Regions from separate parts of the Mesorhizobium sp. M7D.F.Ca.US.004.03.1.1 genome, predicted to be linked through region 1. Evidence: riboswitches for the same ligand, from Rfam matches in the RefSeq annotation. Region 1 holds a riboswitch; the other holds the start of a gene.

The links. A riboswitch is a leader RNA that binds a small molecule or an ion and turns the genes downstream of it on or off. The one in region 1 is predicted to bind thiamine pyrophosphate.
Region 2: it holds a riboswitch for thiamine pyrophosphate, as region 1 does, so the genes downstream of both, EN935_RS08840 (YkoF family thiamine/hydroxymethylpyrimidine-binding protein) here and thiC (phosphomethylpyrimidine synthase ThiC) in region 1, are expected to answer to the same signal.

Annotation. Positions count from the first base shown of each region.
Region 1 covers NZ_RZQG01000273.1:675-4,882, forward strand. Annotated here, with positions in the region: gene thiO (glycine oxidase ThiO) at 1-419, opposite strand, end outside; gene thiC (phosphomethylpyrimidine synthase ThiC) at 416-2,251, opposite strand; TPP riboswitch at 2,355-2,471, opposite strand; gene EN935_RS16835 (hypothetical protein) at 2,789-3,052, opposite strand; gene EN935_RS16840 (metallophosphoesterase) at 3,544-4,208, shown strand, end outside.
Region 2 covers NZ_RZQG01000099.1:82-4,289, forward strand. Annotated here, with positions in the region: partial or broken gene EN935_RS08830 (ATP-binding cassette domain-containing protein) at 1-357, opposite strand, end outside; gene EN935_RS08835 (ABC transporter permease) at 354-1,169, opposite strand; gene EN935_RS08840 (YkoF family thiamine/hydroxymethylpyrimidine-binding protein) at 1,211-1,819, opposite strand; TPP riboswitch at 1,810-1,923, opposite strand; gene EN935_RS08845 (LysR family transcriptional regulator) at 2,087-3,004, opposite strand; gene EN935_RS08850 (SDR family NAD(P)-dependent oxidoreductase) at 3,150-3,887, shown strand; gene msrA (peptide-methionine (S)-S-oxide reductase MsrA) at 4,141-4,208, opposite strand, start outside.

The DNA of each region.
Region 1 (4,208 bases):
CGTGGGTCGAGGTGAGCCTCGTCGGGGAAGAGCAATCCACGCCGGAAGCGGCCGGCGAGGTCGGGTTCCAGGAGCGCAATTTCGTTTTCATCGACGCGCCGATGCCCTGACGTGCGACTGGCGAACCGGTCAAGCTCACCGGCATCACGCGGCGCGGCCACGACCAATGTCCCGGCCCGTGTCACCTGACCCGACAGCACCGCATCCCACCAGTCGGCAGCATCGCGTCCGAGATCCAGCACCGGCTGCTCCGCGCTTTCGCGCTCGCACCATGGCGCCAGCATGCCGCCGGCGAACCACGACGCGTTGCCACCAAGGCCATGCCGCATCTCGGCGACGGTGACCGTCGCGCCGCGGGCGGCGAGTTCGAAAGCGACGGTGAGGCCGGCAACGCCGGCCCCTTTGACGAGCACCCTCATGATGGTTTGGGAGCCTCTGGCACGACCGGTACGCCAGTCTCGTCCGCCTGCATGTAGAGATCGCCGCCCTCCCGGTATTTTGCCGCCATTGCCGCCATGCCTTCCTTCTGGGCCTCGGCACGGATGTCGTGGGAAATGCGCATGGAGCAGAATTTCGGCCCGCACATCGAACAAAAATGTGCCAGCTTGTGCGCCTCCTTGGGCAAGGTCTGGTCGTGGAAGGACCGTGCGGTTTCGGGGTCGAGCGACAGGTTGAACTGGTCCTCCCAGCGGAACTCGAAGCGCGCGCGCGAAAGGGCATCATCCCTGGTTTTCGCTGCCGGATGGCCCTTCGCCAGATCGGCTGCATGGGCGGCTATCTTGTAGGTGATCACGCCAATCTTGACGTCGTTGCGGTCGGGAAGGCCGAGATGCTCTTTCGGCGTGACGTAGCAAAGCATTGCGGTGCCGAACCAGCCTATCATGGCGGCACCTATCCCTGAGGTGATGTGGTCATAGCCCGGCGCGATGTCGGTCGTCAGCGGCCCCAACGTGTAGAACGGCGCCTCACCGCACACTGCGAGCTGCTTGTCCATGTTCTGCTTGATCTTGTGCATGGGGACATGGCCCGGGCCTTCGATCATCACCTGGCAGTCCTTTGCCCAGGCAATCTTGGTGAGTTCTCCAAGTGTTTCCAGTTCGGCGAATTGCGCCGCGTCGTTCGCATCGGCGATTGAACCGGGACGAAGGCCGTCGCCGAGCGAGAAGGAGACGTCATAGGCTCTGGCGATGTCGCAGATCTCCTCGAAATGCTCGTAGAGGAAGCTCTCCCGGTGATGGTGCAGGCACCATTTGGCCATGATCGAGCCGCCGCGCGAGACGATGCCCGTGACCCGGTCGACGGTCAGCGGGATGTAGTGCAGCCGCACGCCGGCGTGGATGGTGAAATAGTCGACGCCTTGCTCGGCCTGCTCGATCAGCGTGTCGCGGTAGACCTCCCAGTTCAGATCCTCGGCGATGCCGTTGACCTTTTCCAGCGCCTGATAGAGCGGCACCGTACCGATCGGCACCGGCGCATTGCGCACGATCCAGTCGCGGATGTTGTGGATGTTGCGGCCGGTCGACAGGTCCATCACCGTGTCCGCGCCCCAGCGGATAGCCCAGACCATTTTTTCGACCTCTTCGGCCATCGACGATGTGACAGCCGAGTTACCGATGTTGGCGTTGATCTTGACCAGAAAATTGCGACCGATGATCATCGGCTCGCTCTCGGGATGATTGATGTTGGCGGGAATGATTGCGCGCCCGCGCGCCACCTCGTCGCGCACGAATTCGGGTGTGACGAAATCTGGGATCGCCGCGCCGAAGGCTTCGCCGTCGCGTTGCAGCTTGCCGCGCATCACCTCGCGGCCGAGATTCTCGCGGATGGCTACGAACTCCATTTCTGGCGTGATGATGCCGGCGCGCGCATAGGCAAGTTGGGTCACCGCCTTGCCCTGCTTGGCCTTGAGCGGCCGATTGCGTATCGGAAATTCCGGTGTCAGGCGCTCGCCGGTGGCGAATCCATTGTCTTCCGGCCGGACGTGGCGGCCGTCATAGGCTTCGACATCGCCACGCGCCGTGACCCATTCGTGGCGAAGCCGGGCAAGGCCTTTTTCGATGCTGGTTTCGACTGATGGATCGGTGTAGGGGCCGGACGGATCGTAGACGGTGACGGGCGGTTCGCCGGCCGTCGGATGGACGGAAATCTCGCGCATCGGCACCCTGATCTGCGGGTAGAGGACGCCGGGCTTGTGGATTTTCCGCGAGGCGGGCAGTGGTCCCGTCGATACGGCGGGGGTGAGGGCATTCATCGTGAGGCTCCTTTGCTCATGCATTGGAGACCCAGTTCTGTGCCGGAAGGATGAAAAGACGCTTCTGTAGACCTGCTGCAACAGGACCTCGGGCGTAAACTCCCGCAAAGCGCTTGCACCGTCCCTACGCCAGTATGAACTGGATCAGGTTCAACGGGTCACTGCGCCGCGAAAGCCAGCAGTATCTCAGCCCCTTGCCGGGACTCCCCTGGTGAATGCCTTAGGTTGAACGGGCTGACGCTATCTTGTCAAGCGCATTCGGGCGCCTTCGGCCGGTGGCGACGACCGGCGGCCAGCCGGGCGGAGAGCTCGCGCATGCATCGGGGACAAGTCACGCCCCGTAGACCGGGGCTGAATGGCCAAAGCCTCATTCGCTTCGTGAAGGATGGAGAAACTGTATTGGCCATGTGCGCGTATCGACCAAGTAGCTCAGGCGGTCACGGATGTGGTTATTCTGGTCGAAGGTGACGAACGGCCTTGGGGGTCACCTCCTTTAGGATTCAGAGGTTGGAAGACGGCTTCTCGCGATCACGGCCATCAGGAAATACCTGTCTTCGGCTCAACCTCGACATGGCGTCCGATCGACCGCAGATATACAGCTATCTCGTTCATGAGATGATCGCGTTCGCCGTAGATTTCAGCAATCCTACGCAGCTGTGGCTCGACGGCCCTCCGTTGCGCTGGCGTGAAATCAGCATCGCCAAAGACGTATCCCAAGTTGCCAATCGCGCAAATTTTGCAGCCGGCGTCCACAACTGCTTGTACGAATGCCGGAATGTCTTTTTCTTGCATGGTCTTCATGTCGAACCTCTCGTGAATGGCGTGCTTGCGCCCCAATCTGCCTTTTCAGCGTGTCCTCTGGGCGGCGCAAGCCCTGAGCGTGACTGTGCACGGGCAACCTCGACTATCCCATCTGCCACGCTCTTTAGAATCGGTGGGGTCTGGTGATCGCAGGCTGGGCCACTCAAAAGCCTGCAAGAAGAAAGTCATGGCGACCATTGCTCAAGATCGCAAGGGTGCGTGCAAGACCTTCCGTTGGCAGTCATGCACGCTCGCTCAGAGATAGTCCGGCCGCGGAAATTCTCCCTTATTCGTAAGAAAGCTCATTGAGCAACTGGGCATTGAGCAACTGGGTCTCACGTCACGGGTCTCGTGTGCTTCACAGCCGAAAAATAGCCGCCGTGGCAATTCTCGAAAAGTGCAGGCTACCTCGTTAAGGACACTGCGGATGATCGTTCGCGCTTGGCAAAAGCGAACGGATTAGTCTATGGCTCTCGGCAGGGGGGCGAGTTATGCGGCGGGTGCGAATCCTTCAAGTAGGCGATATTCACTATCCGGACTGGCATCCTTCCTCTAGCAACATCGATGCCAAGGATAGCAAGTTCGCTCCGAAAATAACGCAGAAGCTACGCGCGTCTTCGCTGCGTGCCGTCTTGACGAAACTTCGGCGGCTGACGACTTCGAAGCCCTTGGATTCGATCGCCTTCATGGGGGATTTCACGAGCCGTGGCGACAAGACCTTCATTGCTTCGGCATTCCAGCATTTCACGTTGCTCTGCCGCGCACAGGGACGCAGTTCAAAGGCGCTTCCGTTGATATTCGTACCGGGAAATCACGATGTGAACCGTGATGACGCGCGCGAACTTGGACCGACTGAGAAATTCAGCGAAATGGCGAGTTTAGCCGCCCGCTTGGGTTGGCAGACCGTTCCCGTGGACCAACCCGTGCACTTCAGACTTCCGACAGGATCCGCAGGCGCAAACTTCATCCTCGTCAACACAGCGATAGGCAGTTGGGAGCTTCAAAACCTTCCCGCGTTCCTTCGTGATCGTCTCGAGGCACTCAGTCCTTCTACAGAGCCTCTAGATCTCGGCTCGCCGGACATCTCGGGACATTCGCCCGCGACACCTCCCAGCGATCCAGACAAGGAGGCGTCCGACGACGAGTATTACGGTCA
Region 2 (4,208 bases), on a different contig from region 1:
AAGCCCGAACTCGGCAAACAGCGGCGCGACGCGCGCCCGCGCCGCCTTGCGCCTGATGCCCTGCACTTCGAGCCCGAGCGTCGCGTTGTCGAGGATGCGTCGCCAAGGCATCAGCGCGTCGCGTTGCGGCATGAAGGCGAAGTGCCTGCCGTGGTCATCGAGCGGCGCGCCGTCGAAGAACATCTCGCCCTCGCCATGCTCGGCGCCGGTCAGAAGCTGGAACAGCGTCGACTTGCCGGCGCCCGAGGGCCCGAGGATCGAGACGAATTCACCAGCGTCGACACTCAGCGAAATATCGGCCAGCACATCGAGCCCGCCGAACGCTTTGCGCACATGCCGCAACTCGAGCCGGCTCATCGCCACGGCCTCTTCCCTGCGGTTTCCTTGCCGGCGCGCTCCCAGGGCATGGCCAGGCGCTGCAGCAGCACAGTCAACCCGAACAGGACAAGTGTCAGCGCGGCGCTGGCACCGACGGCGGCCAGCACCAGGTCGGGGCGAAAATTGTTCTTGGCGTTGAGCATGTAGATGCCCAACCCCTTCGCGGCGCCGGCATATTCGGCGAAGATGGCGCCGACCACCGCATAGGTGATGGAGATCCTCAGGCCAGCGAAGAAATAAGGCAGCGCCGAAGGCAGCCGCGCCAGCACGAAGATGCGCCAGCGCCCTGCCCCCATCGCGCGCAGCATTTGCCCGACCTCGGCCTCGGTCGCCTCATAGCCCTCGACCAATGCCACCAGCATCGGAAAGAAGGTGACCAGCGCCACCAGCATGATCTTGGGCGCCAGTCCGAAGCCGAACCACAGCACCACCAGCGGCGCAATCGCCACCAGCGGCAAGGTCTGGCTGACAATGAAGACGGGAAACAGCGCACGCCGCAGCGGCTGGAAGAAGTCGACCAGCATCGACAGCGCAAAGGCGGCGCTGAGCGAGCAGGCAAAGCCAAGCAGCGTGGCGCGGATGGTCGGAATGGCGTTGTCGACCAGCGCCTCGCGATTGAGCATCGCTTGCTCGAAGACACGCGACGGCGCCGGTAGTATCGTCGGCTTGATGCCGGAATAGCTGGCATAAAGCTCCCATGCCAGCAGGAGCAGCCCGACCGAGATAATGGCCGGTCCCGCCTTGACAAGAAGGCTCGCGATCGGGCGCGAAGCGACGGATGATGAGGCCACTGGAGATAACCTTTGACGGCCGCGCGGAGGCGGCGGCAGCTTCAGACCGCCGACGGGCTGTTGGCCGAGACCGTGACGTCGAGGGTTACGTGGCCGGCGCCTGGTCCGAAGCGGCAGAAAGCCTCGTCCAGCGCCGAAAAGATCGCGCCGGCATCACCGCGCAATTTCGTGCAGAAATGCTTGGAACGTTCATAGACGCCGGACTGCTTGAGAAAGTCGATGCAGCCGTAGATCTCGTCCATGTGGTCGTCGGTGCCCATCACATAGAGCGAGAACTGCGCTGCCGCCGGCTGGCCGGTGGCAGCTGCATTGTGCACCGCCGCGATGGCCGCATCCTTGCGCGGACCGAGTGGCCCGACAGGCCCGCCAAGTGCATCGGAGCGGCAGATCGGATCATCCGGCTCGCCAGGGCAGCCGCGCGAGATGGTGGCCGACAACACGCAATGTTTGCCGCTGCGCGCCGCCGCCACGAAGAGGTCGCGCATGGCGGGAAACAGCACTTCGGGCGGCCCGACCAGCAAGGTCGAGATGTCGTCGGTCTCGATCCTGAGCTTGTCACGCCAGGGATCGAGCGCGCCAAGCGCGCCAAGGATGACGCCGACGAAATCGTCGGCCATGGGATATAGGGAAATCTGTGCGCCTGAAAACATCGCCCGCCTCGCTCCGCTGGTATTACCCAGATCAGCTTCTAGGGTCTGTGGGCTTGCCGCCCCCGTCTCAGCCCCGACCGTACGGAGCACCCCTGTGGATGCGCGGGTTAAAGCACCATTCGAGCTGAAGTGAAAGCCGTTTTTTCAGCGCACTGCGCCAAAAGCATTGCGCCAGACATGGTGCTGCCTGAGCGGGATTATCGGGCACCCTCGCTGCCGCGAGCGGTTCTCTCCACAGTCGCGATGCAATCACCTTCGTGCACGCCGTCAACCACCTGACCGTGTTTGGCCGGCATGCGCATGCCGCAGGAAATCGACGAAGGCGCGCACGGTCGGCGGCGTATGGCGCTGCTTCTGGTAGCTGAGGAACCAGCCCGGAAAAGTCGCGCACCACTCATCCAGCAGCGAGACCAGTTTGCCGGCGTCGATCAGCGGACGCACCAGCTCTTCCGCCCAGAAGGCGATGCCGACGCCCTGCACCGCGGCGGCAACGGCCATGTCGCGGCTGGAGACGACCAGCGGACCATCGACCGCGACCGAGAACCATTGGCCACCCCTGGCGAATTCCCATGTGTAAAGGCCGGCGCTGCCCGGCCGGCGCCAGTTGATACAGCGGTGCTGGAGCAGATCCGCGGGTGCTGACGGTGATCCGTGACGGGCGATGTAGTCCGGCGAGGCCACGGCGAGTTGGCGCTGCGCGCCGCCAAGCGGCACCGCAACCATATCGGCTTCGAGAAATTCGCCAAGCCTGGCGCTGACATCATAGCCGGCCTCGACACTATCGATGGCGGCATCGTCGATCGTAACATCGAGCACGATGTCCGGCCATGTCTGATAAAAACGACCGAGCACCGGCTCCAGATAGGTGGCGGCGGCGACGCTAGGCATATGGACACGCAAGATGCCGGCCGGCGTGTCACGCAAGGCGGCGGCATCGCCGAGCGCCGCCTCCATCTCGGCCATGGCCGGCGCGAAGCGCGCGTGCAGGCGCGCGCCGGCTTCGGTCAGCGAGAGACTGCGGGTCGTGCGGTTGAGCAGGCGCAAGCCAAGCCGCGCTTCGAGCTGGCGGATCATCTGGCTGAGCGTCGATGCCGAAATCCGGAGATCTTCCGCGGCACGAGCAAAATTGCCATGCGCGACGACAGTGGCAAAGGCCTTCAGCTCCGCATAGTCACTTCCGCGCATTATGCCATATTCTCCAATGAGTATGATGGAATTCTATCGCATTTTCCGTAGGGGGTCTGCTGCCTAGCTTGAGGACATGTCTCGAACGTCGCCGATCATCGGCATCGAGCTCATCTGAATCTCCCTCTGAGCAGGAGCGACGAACATGTGGAAACTCAACGGAAAAATCGCCTTGGTGACCGGCGCCTCCTCCGGCATCGGGATGGCAACAGCACTTGCGCTTGCAGCGCAAGGCGCGGTCGTTGCCATTGCGGCGCGGCGCCGGCAGCGGCTTGACGATCTGGCCAAGCGCATCCGCGACGTCGGCGGCGAGGCGCTCGCGATCGGGGCCGACATCGCCGACGAGGAGCAGGCAACCGCGATGGTCAGTCGCGTGCTGGAAAGCTATGGCCGACTTGACATGCTGTTCAATGTCGCCGGCGTCGGCGTCGCGGCCCCCTTCCAGAACACCACCACCAGCGAATACCGGGCGATGGTCGACATCAACATTCTGGGTTTGCTCTATACGATCAACGCAGCGCTGCCGGCGATGAAACGGCAGGGTTCGGGCCATATCGTCATCGTCTCGTCGGGCACCGGCCGCTACATCCACCCTTCGGTCGTCTATTCCGGCACCAAGCACGCGGCCAGCGCCATGGCGGAATCGCTGCGCCGCGAAATCGGCAAGAACGGCATCCGCGTCACCGTGATCGAGCCAGGCGCGGTCAAAACCGAGTTCACGGCCAACATGCGCGATGACGTGCGCCTGGCGGTAGAGCAAAGACTGGGCGACATGGAACAGCTGGAGAGCGAGGATATCGCCGCTGCGATGCTCTACGCGGTTTCACAGCCACCAAGGGTCAACGTCAACATCCTGACGCTCTACCCGACGCAGCAGGCATGAAAACCCGCAGCCCGTCCCCAGTCGCGATCGATTGCCCGTGGCGTATGAAAGTGGCGCCAGTGGGCCTTATGGGGGGAAGCCTAACAGGGCGGCTAGTAGAAATGTTCAGTTTGGGCAGTTATAAGGTTTCGCAATTTTCTTATAACGCTTGAACTTGGGGGACGCGACAAGGCGCGCTGACTGAAGGTGTTTGGGATGTACGATGCGCCGCTCGACGACCTCGTCGAGCGGCAATGCATGGCGGCTCCGAACCCTACGAAACAGCCTTCTCACGAACCGGCAGCTTCCAGCCTGGCCTGACGAAGTGGCAGGTGTAGCCGT